DNA from 2 places in the Mesorhizobium sp. LCM 4577 genome. Region 1 is predicted to be linked to the other one. Evidence: predicted binding sites of a transcription regulator. Region 1 holds the regulator's gene; the other holds the start of a gene.
What was found. Region 1 encodes LexA, which represses DNA repair genes until DNA is damaged. Its sites were predicted from a motif close to TGTTCNNNNTGTGTTCNG; they were not measured.
Positions count from the first base shown of each region.

Region 2: a site for LexA is predicted at 8,021-8,038, ahead of LCM4577_RS12170 (helicase-related protein). Genes of this name have one in related genera too.

Region 1 covers NZ_MDDU01000024.1:269,113-279,284, forward strand. Annotated here, with positions in the region: gene secG (preprotein translocase subunit SecG) at 1-43, opposite strand, end outside; gene tpiA (triose-phosphate isomerase) at 309-1,076, opposite strand; gene LCM4577_RS22960 (peptidyl-prolyl cis-trans isomerase) at 1,220-3,115, shown strand; gene trpD (anthranilate phosphoribosyltransferase) at 3,112-4,122, shown strand; gene trpC (indole-3-glycerol phosphate synthase TrpC) at 4,127-4,939, shown strand; gene moaC (cyclic pyranopterin monophosphate synthase MoaC) at 4,941-5,417, shown strand; gene glp (gephyrin-like molybdotransferase Glp) at 5,417-6,622, shown strand; gene lexA (transcriptional repressor LexA) at 6,739-7,479, shown strand; gene LCM4577_RS22990 (ComEC/Rec2 family competence protein) at 7,473-9,932, opposite strand; gene gltX (glutamate--tRNA ligase) at 10,035-10,172, shown strand, end outside.
Region 2 covers NZ_MDDU01000007.1:123,106-133,277, forward strand. Annotated here, with positions in the region: gene LCM4577_RS12135 (hypothetical protein) at 1-13, shown strand, start outside; gene LCM4577_RS12140 (amino acid ABC transporter substrate-binding protein) at 10-783, shown strand; gene LCM4577_RS12145 (ABC transporter permease subunit) at 946-1,626, shown strand; gene LCM4577_RS12150 (amino acid ABC transporter ATP-binding protein) at 1,623-2,393, shown strand; gene LCM4577_RS12155 (CarD family transcriptional regulator) at 2,473-3,054, opposite strand; gene fdxA (ferredoxin FdxA) at 3,427-3,765, opposite strand; gene LCM4577_RS12165 (RNA-binding S4 domain-containing protein) at 3,917-4,303, opposite strand; gene LCM4577_RS12170 (helicase-related protein) at 4,374-7,799, opposite strand; gene phbB (acetoacetyl-CoA reductase) at 8,554-9,279, opposite strand; gene LCM4577_RS12180 (acetyl-CoA C-acetyltransferase) at 9,401-10,172, opposite strand, start outside.

The DNA of each region.
Region 1 (10,172 bases):
CGAGCACGACCATAAGGTGGATGACGATCAGTACGGTTTCCATAATTCATCCTGGCGAGGCCTTGCGCTGCCGCGCATACGACCGGTGTTTTGGAGGCGGCTCCTTACAATGCTTTGGCGGCATTTCCAAGCCCGTGGCCGGGAATATGGGAAGCAATGGGGCCAATACAACGATTTATGCCGCGCGAGCCTGGCAGACGGCCTCCAAAGCATGTCTCCCGAAAGTGGGAACCGGTTTCGGGACAAAGACATGCGCAAGATCAAAAAACCAAAGCGCATGGAGCGAATCTGAAAGATCGCGACGTGCTTTAGGAGATGTTCATGTAGGCTTCCGCGATAGCCAGGAAGTCGGCAGCCTTCAGGCTGGCGCCGCCGACCAGGGCGCCGTCGACATTCTCGACGCCGAGCAGCTCCACCGCATTGGAAGGCTTGACCGAGCCGCCGTAAAGAATACGCATCCTGGCCGCGGCATCACCGAGCAACCCGGTCAGCTTGCCACGGATATGCGCGTGCGCCTCGGCGACGTCGGCCGCGGTCGGGGTCAGGCCGGTGCCGATCGCCCAGACCGGTTCATAGGCGATGATGCTGTTCGCCGCGGTCGCGCTGGTCGGAACCGACCCTTCGAGCTGGCGCGACAGGACATCGAGCGTGGCGCCCGCCTCGCGCTCGGCGCGCGTCTCTCCGATGCAGATGATGGCCACCAGCCCTGCCCGCCAGGCGGCCGATGCCTTGGCATGGACCGTCGCATCGTTGTCGCCGAACAGTTCGCGACGCTCCGAATGGCCGACGATCACGTGGCTTGCGCCGGCATCCTTGAGCATCTCCGCCGATATCTCGCCGGTGAAGGCCCCGCTCTCCTTGGGATGGCAATCTTCTCCGCCGGCCCGCACCGGCGTGCGCGACAGGATCTCGGCGGCGCGCTGCAGCAAGGTCGCCGGCACGCACACCAGGGCTTCGGTCTCAGCGTCGAGTCCGCTCATGAACCCGTTGCCGATCGACCGCAGCTCGTTGAGCGAGGCGCTGGTGCCGTTCATTTTCCAGTTGCCGGCGACAAGCGGGCGGATTCCAGGGGTCATGGGGCGTGTTCTCCGAGCGACATTAAGCAGCGCCCTCACTACCAAAATCAGGTCACAAAGCAATCGACAGTGGACCGGAAGGGCGCTATTGCGCTTGTTTCAGACTCGGCGCATGCGAAAATGCGCAAAAATCGGAAGTATGTATGCTTGGTATATTGAGAAGCGCGGCGGGCACCTGGGTCGCGAAGGCGTTGCTGTCCTTGCTGGTGATCAGTTTCGCCGCTTGGGGCATCACCACCCGCATGGTGGGTGGCGTTCTGGGCGGCCATCACGCGGTGATCACCGCCGGCGGCACCGAGGTCTCGATCAACGAGTACCGCCTCGCTTATGACCGCCAGCTCAGCCTTCTGTCGCAGCAATATGGCCAGCGCATCACCCAGGAGCAGGCCAAGCTGCTCGGCGTCGACAACCAGGTGCTGGCCCAGCTTGTTTCAGGCGCCGTGCTCGACGAGCAGGCGCGCAAGCTCGGGCTCGGCCTATCCAAGGACAGGCTGGCCGACCTGACGCGTGAGGATCCGGCTTTCAAGGGCCCCAGCGGCCAGTTCGATCGCCGGACCTTCGAATATCTCCTGCGCCAGCTCGGCATGCGGCCCGAGGACTATCTCAAGAACCGCGCGCAGGTGGCTGTGCGTCAGCAGATCGTCGAGGCGATCTCCGACGGCCTGAAGGTGCCGCAGACCTTCCTGAAGGCGGTCTCTCTCTATCGCGGCGAGGATCGCACGATCGACTATCTCGTGCTGCCGAAGACGCTGGTGCAGCCGATCGAGGCGCCGTCCGACAGCGCCATCAACGCCTATTTCGATGCCAACAAGAAGACCTATGCCGCGCCGGAATACCGCAAATTCTCCTATGCCCGGCTGGAGCCGCAGGACATCGCGGATCCGTCCGCGGTGACCGACAGCCAGGTCAGCGAGGACTACAACAAGAATATCGCGCGCTACACGACGCCCGAGATGCGCACCATCGAGCAGCTGGTGTTCAAGACACCGGATGCGGCCAAGGCGGCTTTGGATTCGCTGAAGGCGGGCGCCACGTTCGATAAGCTCATCACCGCCGAGGGCAAGACGCCGGCCGACACGCTGCTGGGCACGCTGTCGAAGGACAAGATCGCCGACAAGGCGGTCGCCGATGCGGCCTTCTCGCTCAATGCCAATGAGGTCAGCCAGGTCGTCCAGGGCGCTTTCGGTCCCGTGCTCTTGCGCGTCACCGAGATCAAGCCGCAAGTGGTGAAGCCGCTTTCGGAAGTGTCCGCCCAGATCCGCAAGGACCTGGCGCTCGGCGAAGCAAGCCGCATCCTGCTCGACGTCCATGACAGCTATGAGGACACCCGCGCCTCGGGCGCCTCGCTTGCCCAGGCCGCCGAGAAGCTGAAGCTCAAGGTCGTCACCATCGACGCCATCGACCGTACCGGCCAGCGGCCGGACGGCACGATCGTCAACGACCTGCCGGAATCGGCCGCGCTGATCAAGTCGGTGTTCGCGGCAGAGCCCAACACCGAGAACGAGGGCCTGACCACCGCGGACAACGGCTTTGTCTTCTACGAGGTGCAGTCGGTCACGCCGGCGCGCGACCGCACGCTGGATGAAGTCCGCAAGAAGGTCGTGGCCGACTGGACGGAGGCCGAGACGGACAAGCGGCTCGACGCGAAGGCCAAGGAGCTGGAGAAGCGCCTCAAGGCCGGCACCACGCTCGACGTCATCGCCGGCGAGCTCAAGCTCGACAAACAGACCAAGCGCGGCCTGAAGCGCGAAGCCGACGATGCCGATTTCGGCAAGGAGGGTGCGGCGGCGATGTTCGGCGTCGGCGAAGGCGGTACCGGTTTGATCCCCTCGCCCACCGGCGACGGCCAGATCCTGTTCAAGGTCGCCGAGGTCTTCGAGCCGGCAGGCGCCGACGGCAGCACGGTGCCGGACGACGCGCAGAAATCCTTCGGCGCCGGCATGTCAGACGACCTGCTCGACCAGCTGGTGGCGCAGCTGCAATCGCAATATGACGTTCGCATCGATCCGAACGCCGTTTCGCAAGCACAGACACGATGAGCGCTCTGAAAACACACATAGCCAAGGTCGCCACCGGCACCGCGCTTTCCTTCGAGGAAGCACGCGAGGCGTTCGACATCATCATGTCGGGCGATGCGACGCCCGGCCAGATCGGCGGCTTCCTGATGGCGCTGCGCGTGCGCGGCGAGACCGTGAGCGAAATATCCGGCGCGGTGGCGACGATGCGCGCCAAGATGCTGCGCGTCGAGGCGCCGCACGGCGCCATCGACATCGTCGGCACCGGCGGCGACAATTCGCACTCGGTCAACATCTCGACCGCTTCGGCCTTCGTCATCGCCGCCGCCGGCGTGCCGGTCGCCAAGCATGGCAATCGCGGCCTGTCCTCGCTGACCGGCTCCGCCGACGTGCTGACGGCGCTGGGCGTCAAGATCGACATCTCGCCCGAAATGATCGGCCGCTGCATCCACGAGGCCGGTGTCGGCTTCATGTTCGCGCCGGCGCATCATCCGGCGATGAAGCATGTCGGGCCGACTCGCGTCGAGCTCGGCACCCGCACCATCTTCAACCTGCTCGGACCGCTGTCGAATCCCGCCGGCGTCAGCCGCCAGATGGTCGGCGTTTTCCTGCCGGAATGGATCATGCCGGTGGCCGAGACTTTGAAGGCGCTGGGCGCCGAGCACGCCTGGGTCGTCCATGGCGACGGCTATGATGAGATCACCACCACGGGCGAGACCCAGGTGGCGGAGCTTGCCGGCGGCGAGATCCGCAGCTTTACCCTGACGCCGGAAGCCGCCGGGTTGAAGCGGCACACCAGGGAAGAGCTGCGCGGCGGCGATGCGGCCTACAACGCCAAGGAGTTACGCGATATGCTGGGCGGAGCGCCCGGCGCTTATCGCGATACGGTGCTGATGAATGCCGGCGCCGGGTTGGTCGTGGCCGGCAAGGTGACGACTTTGGCCGACGGCATCGCGGCGGCGGCGCAAGCGATCGACAGCGGCCGCGCGCTTGGCGTGCTGGACAAGCTTGTCGAGATTTCGAACGGATAAGGCCTTGTCGGATATCCTGCGCAAGATCGAAGCCTACAAGCGCGACGAGATCGCCGCGGCGAAAGCGAAGGTACCGTTCGCCGAGATCAAGGCGCGGGCAAAGGATGCCGGTGCGACGCGCGGCTTCCTCGCGGCGCTCGACGCCAAGCGCCGGGCCGGCAACTTCGCGCTGATCGCCGAGATCAAGAAGGCCAGCCCTTCCAAAGGCCTGATCCGCGCCGATTTCGATCCGCCGGCGCTCGCCGGGGCTTATCAGAAAGGTGGCGCAGCCTGTCTTTCGGTGCTGACCGATGCTCCGTCCTTTCAGGGCGCGCCGGAATTCCTGACGGCGGCGCGGGCAGCGGTACGCTTGCCGGCCCTGCGCAAGGATTTCCTGTTCGATCCCTACCAGGTCTACGAAGCGCGCGCCTGGGGCGCCGACGCGATCCTGATCATCATGGCGAGCGTCGACGACACGCTGGCCAGGGACCTCGAAGCGACCGCCTTCGAGCTCGGCATGGACGCTCTGATCGAGGTGCATGACGAGGCTGAAATGGAGCGTGCGCTAAAATTGTCGTCGCGGCTGATCGGCATCAACAACCGCAATCTGCGGACCTTCGAGACCAGCCTTGAGACTTCCGAACGGTTGGCGCCGATGGTGCCGGCGAACCGGCTGCTGGTCGGCGAAAGCGGCATCTTCACGCATCAGGATTGCCGCCGGCTGGAGAAGAGCAAGATCGGCACCTTCCTGGTCGGCGAGAGCCTGATGCGACAGGCCGATGTGGCCGCGGCAACCGAGCTTCTGCTGACGGGCAAGGCAGCGGCCGAGGCCGTCTGATATGGCCCTCACCCATCTCGGCGCCAAGGGCGAAGCCAACATGGTCGATGTCGGCGACAAGGCCGAGACGACGCGCACGGCGATCGCCGAAGGCGTTGTCTCCATGCAACCTGAAACGCTGGAGATGATTCTTGCTGGCGACGCCAAGAAAGGCGACGTGCTGGGCACAGCGCGTATCGCCGGCATCATGGCCGCGAAGAAGACGCATGAGCTGATCCCGCTTTGCCATCCGCTGCTTCTCACCAAAGTGGCCGTCGAGATCGAGCCGGACCGCACGCTGCCCGGCCTCAGGGTCACCGCGCTCGCCCGTGTCACCGGCAAGACCGGCGTGGAGATGGAGGCGCTGACCGCCGCCTCGGTCGCTTGCCTCACCATTTACGACATGGCCAAGGCGGCGGACCGCGGCATGGTGATTTCCGGTATCCGGCTGGTCGAGAAGACCGGCGGCAAGTCGGGCGATTACAAGGTGGATGCCTGATGGCTTTGGTTCCGGTCGCCGAAGCGCTCGAACGCCTGCTCGATGGCGCAGCACCTTTGCCGGGCGAAAGCATTCCGCTGGCGGATGCAGCCGCGCGGGTCCTGGCGGAACCGGTCGTGGCGCTGCGCACGCAGCCGCCCTTCAACGCCTCCGCCATGGACGGCTACGCCGCGCGCGCCGCCGACGTCGCTTCGGCGCCGGCGCAACTCGAAGTCATAGGCACGGCGCCTGCCGGCCGCGGCTTTTCCGGGACCGTCGGCGAAGGCCAGGCCGTGCGCATCTTCACCGGCGCGCCGCTGCCTGAAGGCGCCGACACCATCGTCATTCAGGAAAACGTCCGCGATCGCGGCAATGGCAGGATCGAGGTCACGGAACCGACCGCGAAAGCACGCAACGTACGCCGCCGCGGGCTCGACTTCGGTGAGGGCGACGTGCTGCTCGAAAAGGGCCGCGTGCTCGATGCGGCAGCCCTTTCGCTGGCCGCCTCGGCCAACCATCCCGCCCTGAATGTCGTACGCCGGCCGCTGGTCGCAATCATCGCCACCGGCGATGAACTGCTGCCCCCGGGCAGCGCGCTCGGCCCCGATCAGATCATTTCGTCGAATGCATATGGCGTCGCCGCCGCCGCCCAGTCGGTCGGCGCACGTGCGCTCGATCTCGGCATCGCCGCCGACCGCAAGGAGGCGATCGCCGCGTTGGTCAGGAAAGCGGTCGAGGCGAATGCCGATGTCATCGTCACGCTCGGCGGCGCCTCCGTCGGCGACCACGACCTGATCCATGACGTGCTGACCGGCGAAGGCATGCAGCTCGACTTCTGGAAGATCGCCATGCGCCCCGGCAAACCTCTGATGTTCGGCCGGCTTGGCAATGTCCGCTGCATCGGCCTGCCCGGCAACCCGGTGGCCAGCATCGTCTGCTCGCAGCTTTTCCTGAAGCCTCTGCTTGCCCGGCTCGGCGGCCGCGACCACAGGCAGGACGTGCGGGTGGCCCGGCTGGGCGCCGCGATGCAGGCCAACGACCTCAGGCAGGACTATGTGCGCGCCGTCGTGCGCGAGGACGCCGGCACGCTGATTGCGACTCCCTTCAGCATCCAGGACTCCTCGATGCTCAGAATGCTCGCCGACGCCAACGGCCTGATCGTGCGCGAGCCTTTCGCGCCGGCAGCCGAAACCGGCGCCGAATGCAGCGTTCTGATGTTACGCTAAACAAAACGTCAACAAATTCACTAAACTTTAAACGGTTGCGGAACACAACTGGAACAGATAGTGTTTGTTCTGGGTTTGTTTTTCTGATTCTGGTTTCAGAACCCGTGGGGGCCGCCATGCTGACGCGCAAACAACATGAACTTCTGATGTTCATCCACGAAAGGCTGAAGGAAAGCGGGATTCCGCCGTCTTTCGACGAGATGAAGGAAGCGCTCGACCTCGCCTCCAAGTCCGGCATCCACCGGCTGATCACGGCGCTGGAGGAACGCGGCTTCATTCGCCGGCTACCGAACCGGGCGCGAGCGCTGGAAGTGTTGCGGCTGCCCGACTCGATCGCCCCCGGCCTCAATGCAGCGAAGAAGTTTTCGCCGAGCGTCATCCAGGGAAGCCTGGGTCAGAACAATCTCAACCGTCAGATCAAGCCGGCTGCGCCATCGCGCGCCCCGACGCCAAGCAATGACGACGATGCCGGGTCCGCCGTATCCATTCCGGTGATGGGCCGCATCGCCGCCGGCGTGCCGATCGACGCCATCCAGCACCAGACGCATTCGATCACAGTGCCGCCGGACATGATCGCCGGCGGCGAGCATTACGCGCTGGAGGTCAAGGGCGACTCGATGATAGAAGCCGGCATCTTCGACGGCGACACCGTCATCATCCGCAACGCCAACACGGCAAGCCCGGGCGAGATCGTGGTCGCGCTGGTCGATGACGAGGAAGCGACGCTCAAGCGCTTCCGCCGCAAGGGCGCCTCGATCGCGTTGGAGGCCGCCAACCCGGCCTACGAGACCCGCATCTTCGGGCCGGACCGGGTCAAGGTGCAGGGCAAGCTTGTTGGGTTGATCCGCCGCTACTGATCCGGTTGCGAAGGTTTCGCATCCGCCCGCTCAGGCTTTTGATAAGGCGGCAGTCCTCTCGCCTCGCGAGTATATTTCCGCTGCTCGTGCCAGGGCCGATATGGCTCTTCCACAGCATAGCGGACGGCCGGCCGCGCGGTTGCCGATTGCGGATCGAAGAAGACGGCGGCGCTGCCGTCGCGCGCCAGCTGCCGCTTGGTGACGACAAGCACGCGCGGATCGTAGCAAGGATTGTAGGCGGTGGCGTCGTTGATGACGATGAGATCAGCGAAGCCGCAGGCAGGCCGGGCACTGTCGCGGTTTTCAGCGAGTGCGACGATGGCGCCGGATGGATGCCGGCCGATGCAGAGATCACCCGTACAGTAGAACGGCGAGCCGGGCGGCAGGTCGACGGGATCGGCGATGTCCAGCGCATCTTTGGCAAACGTCTCCGGCGGCACGATTGTCTCGGCTTTCAGCGCCCGTTTCCAGTTGTCGGTGGTGAACTCGTTGGAACGTTCGCGATTGACGGCAAGCTCGCCGCCGCCGATCGGCATCGCCACCAGATGCGCGTCCTCGGAAATGAGTACATCCGGCGTGCGGACATGCGGAATGGCCAGCAGCGCGGCGAGCGCAAAGGGAACGGCGGCAAGCCTCAGCCAGGTGGTGGCCATCGTCGCGATCACCAGCGCGACCGTCGCCAGCAGCACCGACTGGATCGAGATCAGCCCGACGGCGTCGACCGGTGAGCGCTCGGAGATCCACGACGAAATGGCGATCATCGCCGTCAGCCCCTTGCCCATGACAAAGAGGAACGGACCGTCGAAGCCGAAGGGCATGGCCAGTGCGCTCAGCACGGCGAACGGCATGACGATCAGCGAGACGATCGGCATGACCGCCAGGTTGGCGAGCAGGCTGAGCGGCGACACGCGCTGGAAATGCCAGATCGCAAACAGTAATGTCGCGCTGCCCGCGATGAGCGACGTCACGGCGGCGCCACCCACACCGACCGCCAGTTTTCGCGACAGGAACCCGAGCAACGAACGTTTTGCCGGCGGCGCGGTCGTTTTGCCGGCGCGATAGTCGGCAAAGCCGGCATAGGCGCCGACCAGGGCGGCGGTGGCGGCGAAGGACATCTGGAAGCTCGGGCCGACCACTTCGTGCGGCGAGACGAGGATCACCGCGATTGCCGAGATCGCCAGGTTGCGCATGGTGAGCGCCGCGCGGTCGAAGAGCACGGCGGCGAGCATCACGGCGAGCATAATGAAGCTTCGCTCGGCCGCCACCACGATGCCGGAGATCACGAGGTATGCCGCGATCGAGATGAGCGCGATCCCGGCGGCATATTTCTTCACCGGCCGGCGCGACGAGAAATCGGGAAACAGCGCGAAGGCGCCGCGCAAAAGCACCATGATCGTGCCGGCGACCAGCGCCATGTGCAGGCCGGAGATCGAGATGATGTGGTAGATGCCGGTGCGCCGCATCGACTCGTTGATTGCTTCCGGAATGCCGGCGCGCACGCCGACGATCAGCGCCGCCGCGATCTCGCCCTCGGATCCGCCGATGCTGCTCCTGATGTGATCGGCGATCCCTTCGCGCGCGTTTTCGACTGCCGATGCGACGCGCGCGCCAAAGGGCGCCTCCACTGGCGCAATCAGCTTCGGATCGCCCAGGAAAAACCCGCTGCCGCCGATGCCGGCAAAGTAGCTGTCGAAGGAAAAATCGTAGCTGTCCGGCCGAACCGGCCCGGTCGGCGGCAGCAACTTGGCATAGCCCGTCAGCATCGACCCCGCCGTCATGCCGGGCGGGATCCTGCGCGCCGACAGCCTGACGCGGTCCGGCGCGTAGCGCAGCTTCGGATGCTCCGTCGAAATCATATCGATGGTCAACCGGACACGGCCGTTGGCCATCGCCTCGGCGGTGACGAGGCGGCCCGTCAGCCGTGTCTGGATTTCGGACCCGAGCATCGGGGTCGCCATCCGCCAGGTCTCCACCTTGGCCGCCAGAAAGCCGAGCGCGCAGAAAAACGATGCCATGAAGACAAGATGCGTTCTCTGCCAGGAGCGCGATGCCGCCGCGCAGACAGCCATCAGAGCCACCGCCGCAAGCGGCCTGTAGAGATCCGGCTCGGTGCTCAGCGAAAAGTAATAGATCACGCCGGCGGCCAGGAACACCGGCACCAGCAGGAAGCCGACGCCGCGGTCGAGCTCGGTGGCGGCAGCGACCGCAACGCTTCGGCGCAGCGCAGGAAGCGAAACGCGGCCAAGCTGTTTGCGGATCCTGCCGACGGTGGCTGTTGGCAAGGCTGGCTGCAGCGCACCGCCACCGGGCGGCGGTCGTTCGGCGGGTGGACGGAGTTCCGGAAGCGAAAGCGGCGCTTCTGCGGTGGGCTCGGCACGGGCAAACATCAGGCGCTCGCTGACGCCAGCTGTCGTTTCCCCGCCCTCCTCCGCACCCCGGCCACGCCCAGCCATCGGGTCTGCCCCTTGCGCCCCAGACCGCCTATGGTACATGAACGCCGGTCGCGTGGAAGTCTGCGCGAAACATGCATTTTTCAGTGCTTCTTCGAGAGTTCCATGTCCGACAAGGTCGTCACCCGTTTTGCCCCCTCGCCCACCGGCTACCTGCACATTGGCGGGGCGCGCACGGCGCTGTTCAACTGGCTCTATGCCAAGCACACTGGCGGCACGATGCTTTTGCGTATCGAGGACACC
Region 2 (10,172 bases), on a different contig from region 1:
CACAGAAAAATGAAATGGCTCAAACCGCTCCTTCTCGCCGGAACGCTGCAGGTTCTGGCGATCACCGCCGGCCATGCCGGCGCCAATCTCGACCAGATCAAGCAGGCCGGGGTGTTCAAGGTCGGTACTGAAGGCACCTACGCGCCCTTCACCTATCACGACGAGTCCAACGCGCTGGTCGGCTTCGACGTCGAGATCGCCAAGGCCATCGGCGACAAGCTCGGCGTCAAGGTCGAGTTCCTCGAAGGCAAGTGGGACGGGCTGATCGCCGGCCTCGACGCCAACCGTTACGACGCCGTCATCAACGAAGTCGGCATCACCGATGCGCGCAAGGCCAAGTATGATTTCTCCGATCCCTACATCGCTTCGAAGGCGGTGCTGATCGTGCGCGGCGACAACACAGACATCAAGACCTTTGCCGATCTCAAGGGCAAGAAGTCGGCGCAGTCGCTGACCTCGAATTTCGGCAAGCTCGCTGAGAAGAACGGCGCCGAGCTCGTCGGCACCGACGGCTTCGACCAGTCGATCCAGCTTCTGCTCACCGGCCGCGCCGACGCCACCATCAACGACAGCCTGTCCTTCCTTGATTTCAAGAAGCACAAGCCGGACGCCAATGTGAAGATCGCCGCGCAGGAAGAGAATGCCGATTATTCCGGCGTCATCGTACGCAAGGGCGATCCGGAGCTGGTCGCGGCCATCAACAAGGCGCTGGCCGACATCAAGGCCGACGGCACCTACCAGAAGATCGCCGACAAGTATTTCGGTCAGGACGTTTCGAAGTAAGCCAATCGTTCCTTTGTTCGGAAAATGGCGGGCCGTCAAAAACGGCCCGCCATTTTTTACACGACATTCATCGGGGCCGTCTTTGACGGCCCGGCGGTTTTTGCGTGATAGTCAGCCCATACGGGGGAACGCGCCGCCGTATCTGGAAGGGAGAAGCGCCCCGTGCCGCACTGGCTGCAATTGATGCTGGAATCATTGCCGACGCTGCTATGGGCGGCGCTGATCTTCACCGTGCCGCTGACGCTTTTGTCCTTCGCGCTCGGGCTGATCGCCGGGCTGGTGACGGCGCTGATCCGGCTGTTCGGCCCGAAGCCGCTGGTCGCGCTGGTGCGATTCTATGTCTGGATCTTTCGCGGCACGCCGCTTCTGGTGCAGCTCTTCCTGATCTTCTACGGCCTGCCCTCGGTCGGCATCCTGCTCGATGCCTTTCCCGCCGCCCTGATCGGCTTCACGCTCAACATCGGCGCCTATACCTCCGAGATCATCCGCGCCGTCATCGGCTCGGTGCCGAAGGGCCAGTGGGAGGCCTCCTATTCGATCGGCATGACCTGGAACCAGGCGATGCGGCGCACCATCCTTCCGCAAGCTGGCCGCGTCGCGGTGCCGCCGCTTTCCAACACCTTCATCTCGCTGGTCAAGGACACCTCGCTCGCGGCGGCGATCACCGTGCCCGAGATGTTCCAGGCCGCGCAGCGCATCGTCGCCACCACCTATGAGCCGCTGATCCTCTATGTGGAGGCGGCGGCACTCTATCTTGCGTTGAGTTCGGTGCTGTCGGCGCTGCAGGCGCGGCTGGAGGTGCGGCTCAACCGCTATGGCGGGTTCCTGGAGGCCAACGCATGATCGGCCTCACCGACATCGAAAAGCGCTTCGGCGACAATCTGGTGCTGAAGGGCGTCACTGTCAGCCTCGACGAGGGCAGCGTGACCGCGCTGGTCGGCCCTTCGGGCGGCGGCAAAAGCACGCTCCTGCGTTGCATCAACCTGCTGGAGATTCCCACGTGCGGTTCCCTGCGCATCGGCGACGAGACGCTTGCGTTCCATCCCGGCGTCAAGGTGCCGGCCAAAGACGTTCAGCGCATCCGCCTGCAGACCGGCATGGTGTTCCAGAATTTCCAGCTCTTTCCGCATCGCACGGCGATCGAGAATGTCATGGAGGGGCTGGTGACGGTGCTGAAATGGCCGGAGGCGCGAGCGCGCGAGCGGGCGATGGCGCTGCTCGAAAAGGTCGGCATGGCGCACAAGGCCGATGCCTGGCCGGCGACGCTGTCCGGCGGCCAGCAGCAGCGCGTGGCGATCGCCCGGGCGCTGGCGCCGTCGCCGCGCGTGCTGCTTTGCGACGAGCCGACCTCGGCGCTCGATCCGGAACTGGCGCAGGAAGTGGTCGACGTGCTCGGGCAGCTGGCCCGCGAAGGCACGACGATGGTGATGGCCACGCATGATCTGAGGCTCGCCTCCAAGATCGCGCAGGAGGTCGTCTTCCTCGATGCCGGCTCGATCGTCGAGAAGGGACCGGCCTCGGTCGTCTTCGACAATCCTGAACGCGAGCGGACCAAGCGCTTTATTGCCTCGCTGCGGCAGGAGGAAGCACAGAAGGACGCTGGCGTTTGAACTCAGGAGAAGAAAGAAGGCTCCCGAAACAAAAAACCCGGCCTCGGCCGGGTTTTTCGTATTCGATTGAGCGGAAAGCTCAGGCAGCTTCTTCCTGCTCGGCTTCCTCGTTGTCGGCCTTGGCGCCGCGCTTCGGACCCTTGTTGAGGTTGACCTCGATGAGGCGCACCGCCTCGGTCTCCGACATGCGGTTCACCGCGGCGATCTCGCGAGCCATGCGGTCGAGCGCGGCTTCGTAGAGCTGACGCTCGGAATAGGACTGCTCCGGCTGGTTGTCCGCGCGGTAGAGGTCGCGCACCACTTCCGAGATCGAGATCAGGTCGCCGGAGTTGATCTTGGCGTCATATTCCTGGGCGCGGCGCGACCACATGGTGCGCTTGATACGGGCGCGGCCCTGCACGACCTTGAGCGCGCGGTCGACATAGTCCTCTTCCGACAGCTTGCGCATGCCGATCGAGGTCGCCTTGGCGACCGGAACCTTGAGCCGCATCTTGTCCTTCTGGAAGTCGATGACGAACAGCTCCAGCTTGTGACCCGCAACTTCCTGCTCTTCGATCGCCACGATCTGGCCGACGCCATGCGCGGGGTAGACGATGAACTCGCCGGTCTTGAACCCGTGGCGGGCCGCGTTGGACTTCTTCTGCGGGGTGATCGTTGCCATTACGCCCTGAACTCCTTAGTTGTGCAGCCGGCATCATGCCGGCGCGAACCCATAGGGTCGGCGATAGCCGACCGTCAGCCGCGCAACAGGATGAACCCACCGGAAAAGCAGGGACCGGCATATCGCACGAATGCAACCGCCTGCCCCAGATCGCTCTGGTCCGGATCTAAAAGCTCACCTTTCAGTGATTTGGGGCGTTAGCGCCATAAATCGACGTCGTGTCACCGGCATGTTTCGCTTATGTAACACAAAAAGTCGGAAGAATCAAGGTTTTGCTGCGTTCGCTAACGCCAAACGAGGTCGCTGCCTGTCAAGACAGTAATTGTATCGGTCCCGTTACGTCGCGTCAGGCCGGTGTTGCCGGCACCAGCATCAATCGCCTTCGCCGGGCTCCGCCGAGAAATATTTCTCGAACTTTCCGAGCTCGCCGTCAAAGGTCTTGGCGTCCGCCGGCGGCTCTTTCTTGGCGGTGATGTTCGGCCATTTCTCGGCATATTCCGAGTTGATCTGCAACCATTTGTCGAGACCGCCCTCGGTGTCCGGCTTGATCGCGTCGGCCGGGCATTCGGGCTCGCACACGCCGCAGTCGATGCACTCGTCGGGGTGAATGACGAGCATGTTCTCGCCTTCGTAGAAACAGTCGACCGGACAGACCTCGATGCAGTCCATGTATTTGCATTTGATGCAATTGTCGGTCACGACATAGGTCATCGCAGGCTCCGGAACGTCCCGATTTGCTCGGCTTTTTCAAGTTGAGGTAACGCCTTTGCCGGCTGCTTGCAAGGGCAGGGCATTCGGGCGCTGTCGGCATCGGGAAAAGGAAATCCAACGGTGCCGCCGCCGGCGGTACGGTCGACCTTATTCAATCGTCGCCGAGCAGGCGGTCGGTCTGCCGCCGCTCGCGTTTGGTCGGGCGGCCGCTGCCGGCCTCACGCAGTGCCGGAATGGCGTCCGGAACCGCTCCGCCTTTGGGCGTCGGCGCCGGCGACATGTCCTCGTAGAGCAGCCGCGCCTCGTCGGCCGGGCCGCGCCGCGTGCCGCAATTGACCACCTTCCAGACCAGGATGCGGCCCTCGAGCGTGATGGTCAGCACGTCGCCGGGCTTGACCAGATCCGAGGCCTGCGCTGCTTTGTCGCGATTGATGCGCACGCGTCCGGCGACGACGATTTTCGCCGCCAGCGAGCGCGATTTCACCGCGCGCGAGAAGAACAGCCATTTGTCGATGCGCTGGCGGCCTTCTCCAACCATCGCGGCTAGCTTCGTTGGAGCATGATCTCGCCCGAAAACCGGTTCCCACTTTTCGGGATCATGCTCGCGCCTATTTCTTCAGCTGGTCGCGCAAGGCGGCGAGCTTGGCGAAAGGCGAATCCGGGTCGAAGCGCTGCGGGCGTTCCTCGCGCGGCTTGCTCTGGAAGGCCGGCTTGCCGCCAGAAGCGTTGCCCTTGCCGTCCTGCCTGTTGCCTTTCCAGTCGGGCCGGCCGTCGCGGCGGCCCCCGCCCCCTTCGTGACGATCCGGGCGCTCGCCTTGCGGCCTGCCTTCGCGCCGATCGCCTGTCTCCGGCCTCGGCTTGAACTTCGAGCGGTCGAAGCGCGGCTTGCCGGCGCCGTCGCGGCGGCCTTCATGCGCCGGCTTGTCGCCGGGCATGCCGCCGGCGCCTGCCTCGCGTGAGGGTTGGCCGCCGCGCGGGCGATTGTCGCGGCGGTTGTCATGACGGTGACGCGGGCGCTGATGGTCGAAACGCGCCTGGCGCCACAGAAGGACAGGCTTCGGTTCCTCGGCTTCGGCCGGAGTTTCGCCGGTGGCGGCGTTACCCTCCCCCTCGTGGGGAAGGTCGGCGCGCAGCGCCGGGGCGGGGGGAGTGCCGGCGTCGGTGGCATCGGCACCGCCTGCATCGTCGGCGCCGTCACCCCCACCCGCGTCGCTTCGCGCCGCGACCTCCCCCATCGAGGGGGAGGTAGGCGCCTCGGCGGTTTCGGCCGCCTCAAGCGCCACAGTGATCTCTGCGGGGTGGGCCTCTTGCGTGATCTCGGCCGCAGCTTCCGCCAGCTCTCCCGGGACAGGCTCCGCCGCCACTTCCGCGACGGCTTCAGCCGAAGCTTCGGTTACGGGTTCGACGACGGCCGACTCCGAACCGTCGGCTGATGTCTCAGCAACCGTGTCCGTCGTCGCAACTTCAGTCGCCGTTGCCGGCGCGGCACGCGCCGCTTCTTCCGCGGCGAGCTTGGCCGCGGCTGCTTCGCGGGCGGCGTCGTCCAGCGCGTCGAGCTTCGCCTTCACCTCGGCGGCAGGCCTTGCCTCGGAGCGATAGCCGAGACCTTTGAGGATCTCCTCCATGTCGTCGGCCGTGGCGCCGAGGATCGACATCATCGGCGGCGTCACCATGAAGGCGTGGCCGTCATAGGCGCCGTCCGGACGCTGGCCGAGGCCGGGCTTCCAGTTGGTCGCCGGGCGGATGAGGTCGGCAAGCCGTTCGAGGATATCGACGCGCACGGCGCGGCGGCCGAGATTGCGGTAGCCGGCGAGCTTGTAGAAGGTCTTGTCGAAGGCCGGATCGATGACCACCGAGGTGCGGCCGGAGGCCAGCGCATGCACCACGTCGCCGAAACCCGGCTTGTCCTTGCCGTCGTTCTTGAGCGCCCACAGCAGCGTCACCAGTCCCGCCGGCGCCGGCTTGATCAGCGCCGGCACGAAGACATGGTAGGCGCCGAAGCGCACGCCGAGGCGGCGCAACGCGGCGCGGCCTTCCTGGTCGAGCGACTTCATCTCTTCCGCGATGTCGCGGCGGTTGATCAGGCCGAAATGCTCGACCAGCTGGAAGGCGATGCCGCGCGCGATGCCGGTGATCTGGTCGGCATTCTTCAAGTCAACCAGCGCCTTCAGCAGCGACTCGATCTGGAAATTGACGAAACGCTCGGCACGCGCCGCGACCTTGTCGCGGGCAGGGCCGTTGAGCTGCTCGTCGGCAAGCAACACCAAGCGCGGCTTCAGCGCCTCGTCGCCGGCGACCAGCGTGCCGATCGGCGCGCCGATCCAGCGTAAGATGCCGTCGGAGCCGAGCGCCAGGTCGCCATTGGCGCAGGCGGCAAAGCGTTCGGCGCGCGCGTCGAACTCGGCCGCGAGCGCCTTCTGGGCGGCGGTGCGCACCGCCTTGGCATCCTCGCCGCCGGCGCTCTGGTCGGCGGTGAAGCGGAACCCTTGCAGCTCGCCGACGTGATGGCCTTCGACGAGGACGGTTCCGGTAGGGCTGATTTCGGCTTCAGGCATGGTATTTTCTCTAAGGCGCCGCATGAGGACGGAAGTCCTGCGGTCTACGAAGCGTTTCGTCAACCGCTCATGCAGCGCATCCGACAATCTGTCTTCGATTTCGCGCGTCTTTTCCTGCCAGTGTAGCTGATCGGCCAGCCAGCCGGGCCGGTTGGAGACGAAAGTCCAGGTGCGGATCTGGGCAATCCGGTGCGACAGCGTGTCGATATCGCCGTCCGTCGTGTCGGCGCGCCGCACCTGCTCGGCCATGTAATTCTCATCGACATGGCCATGGCGCGCAAGGTCCATGTAGATGGAGGCGATGAGGTCGGCATGCTGGGCCGGCGCGATCTTGCGGTAGTCGGGAAGCGCGCAGGCTTCCCACAGCAGCGCGACGCGCTCCTTGCCGGTGGCCAGAGCGCGGATGTCGCCGTCCTTCGACAGATGCTCCAGTGCCTGCGCGTCCACGGCCGGCAGCGCGCGGGTCAGGCCCTCGACAGGCGAATTGGCCTCGATCGAGCGCTTCAACGCATCGAGGCTGGAAAAGTCGAAATCGGCGGTGCGCCATTGCAGCACCTTCACCGGGTCGAAGTCGTGCGCCTCGATCTTGGCGACCAGATCCTCGTCGAACGGATCGACCTGGCCGGTGACGCCGAACGTGCCGTCGCGCAGATGCCGGCCGGCGCGGCCGGCGATCTGGCCGAGCTCGGCGGCGGTCAGGTTGCGGTATTGGTAGCCGTCGAACTTGCGGTTCTGGGCGAAGGCGACATGCTCGAGGTCGAGGTTCAGCCCCATGCCGATGGCGTCGGTGGCGACGAGATAGTCGACGTCGCCGGACTGGAAGATCTCTACCTGGGCGTTGCGGGTGCGCGGCGAGAGCGCGCCGAGCACGACGGCCGCACCCCCTTGCTGGCGGCGGATCAGCTCGGCGATGGCATAGACCTCGTCGGCCGAGAAGGCGACGATTGCGGTGCGTCGCGGCAGCCGGGTGAGCTTCTTCGAGCCGGCATAGGCGAGATGCGAAAGTCGCGGCCGCGTCACCACCGACACACCCTTCAACAGGCGCTGCAGGATGCCGTGCATGGTGGCCGCGCCCAGAAGCAGCGTCTCCTGGCGGCCGCGCAGATGCAGGATGCGGTCGGTGAAGATATGGCCGCGCTCGAGATCGCCGGCGAGCTGCACCTCGTCGATGGCGACGAAGGCGGCGTCGGTCTCGCGCGGCATCGCCTCGACGGTGCAGACCGAATATTTCGCGCTCGCCGGCACGATCTTCTCCTCGCCGGTGATCAGCYCCACCTTGTGGGCGCCGACCTTCTCGCAGACGCGGGCATAGACCTCGCGGGCGAGCAGCCTCAGCGGCAGGCCGATGATGCCGGTCTCATGCGCGACCATGCGTTCGATGGCGAGATGGGTCTTGCCGGTGTTGGTAGGCCCCAGCACGGCCGTCACGTCGCGGCCCGAAAGGATCAGCGGCTGGGAGTGTTTCGGCTGGATATTCATCGGCTCGGAAATAAGTGTTTCTGCCGCTTTGATTGTTCAAGCATGATCTTTCTCCGAAAACCGGTTCCCGCTTTTCGGGATCATGCTTTTGGTCGGAAGCGCGGCGCCGCCGCGTGTGACAGCCGACACATAGGGATTTAGGACGCCGAGCGAAAGCGGAATGTTCTTCCGGGAGCAGGCGGGAATGCGAGCACCGGTCAAAACCGGCTGCTGTTAACGGCTGGAACGAGTCTGGAACGAATCAGCGACGAATCGCTGACTCACCCTGATTCAGGTTTTGTTCACGGCTATATGTGGATTTTTTGACGACGAGTCGCACCACATGCTGAATCGGGAAATTGGCCCGATTCATGCCTAGCCTCCGTTGGAGCCGGGCTGTCGTTAACCTTTGCCGGTGAACGATCGCGATCGACTCGGGGTGCGTCGTCAAGGTTATGAAATTGTTGAGCTTTCTTAATTGATTTTAACGATTTCAGCGATGTTTGGGCCGTCCGCCGTTAATCTTTCGGCCAAAGCCAGAACGAATCGGCGACGAATCAGAGAAGGGCAAAGTTTCCTGGTTTGTTCACCCCTAGATATGGTGTTGTCCACAGCTTACCCACCGAGGATTCACAGCTTGTCTTAGGGTTTATGCACAGAGTGCGGTCGCGGCCGTTAACTTTTGCGTGCCGGATTGAGGCAAGGTGTCACGCCGGCTATGCCGCTGGCGAAAAAGGCGGCTCCGGTGCCGGAGCCGCCTTGGCGACAAATGATGTCAGGAGAAGTATTGGCCGCCATTGGCAGTGATGGTCGATCCGGTGATGAAGCCGGCCTCGTCGGAAGCCAGGAAGACGACGCAACGCGCGATCTCTTCCGGCTCGCCGAGGCGGCCGACGGGGATCTGCGGGATGATGCGCTCGTTGAGGACCTTCTCGTCGATCGCCTTGACCATCTCGGTCGCGATATAGCCGGGGCAGATGACGTTGACGGTAATGCCCGCGCGCGCGCCTTCCTGGGCAAGAGCCTTCGAGAAGCCGATGTCGCCGGCCTTCGACGCCGAATAGTTGGCCTGGCCGGCCTGGCCCTTCTGGCCGTTGATCGAGGAAATGGTGATGACGCGGCCGAACTTGCGGTCGCGCATGCCGCTCCACAAAGGATGCGTCATGTTGAAGACGCCGGAAAGGTTGGTGTCGATCACTTCCTTCCACTGCGCGGGCGTCATCTTGTGGAACATGGCGTCGCGCGTGATGCCGGCATTGTTGACCAGCACGGAGACCGGGCCGAGATCGGCTTCGACCTGCTTGATGCCAGCGGTGCAGGCCTCGTAGTCGGCGACGGACCATTTGTAGACCGGAATGCCGGTCTCGGCCTTGAATTTCTGGGCCGCCTCGTCATTGCCGGCATAGTTTGCCGCGACCGAATAGCCGGCGTTCTGCAAGGCGACCGATATCGCAGCACCAATGCCGCGCGATCCGCCGGTGACGATTGCTACTTTGCTCATGTGGTCCTCCCTTTTTGGTCACTTGAGGCGAATAGGGAGTAGCGAATAGCGAATAGGGATCCGATGTCCCGCTGCGCTGACGCCGTTCTTCCCTATCCGCTGCTCCCTATTCGTTATTCGCTCACAGCGCTTCCACGCACATAGCGACGCCCATGCCGCCGCCGATGCACAGCGTGGCAAGGCCCTTCTTGGCACTTCTGCGGCGCATCTCGTGGACCAGCGTGTTGAAGATGCGGGCGCCGGAAGCGCCGATCGGATGGCCGATGGCGATGGCGCCGCCATTGACGTTGACGATCGAGGGGTCCCAGCCCATGCCCTGGTTGACGGCGCAGGCCTGCGCGGCGAAAGCCTCGTTGGCCTCGACGAGGTCGAGATCCTTGACCGACCAGCCGGCCTTTTCCAGCGCCCGCTTCGAGGCGGGAATAGGCCCGGTGCCCATGATCGCCGGATCGACGCCGGCGGTCGCCCAGGAGGCGATGCGCACCAGCGGGGTGATGCCGCGGCGTGCGGCCTCGGCCTCGGTCATCAGCAGTGCGCCGGCGGCGCCGTCGTTGATGCCGGAGGCATTGGCGGCGGTGACCGTGCCGTCCTTGTCGAAGGCGGGCTTAAGCTTAGTCATGGCGTCGAGCGTCGCGCCGTGACGGATGTACTCGTCCTGGTCGACGATGGTGTCGCCCTTCTTGCCCTTGATGGTGAAGGCGACGATCTCGTCCTTGAATTTGCCGGCCTTCTGCGCGGCCTCGGCTTTGTTCTGCGAGGCCAGCGCGAACTCGTCCTGGGTTTCGCGGGTGATCTGGAACTGGCGGGCGACGTTCTCGGCGGTGTTGCCCATATGGTAGCCGTTGAAGGCGTCCCACAGGCCGTCCTTGATCATGGTGTCGATCATCTTGTAG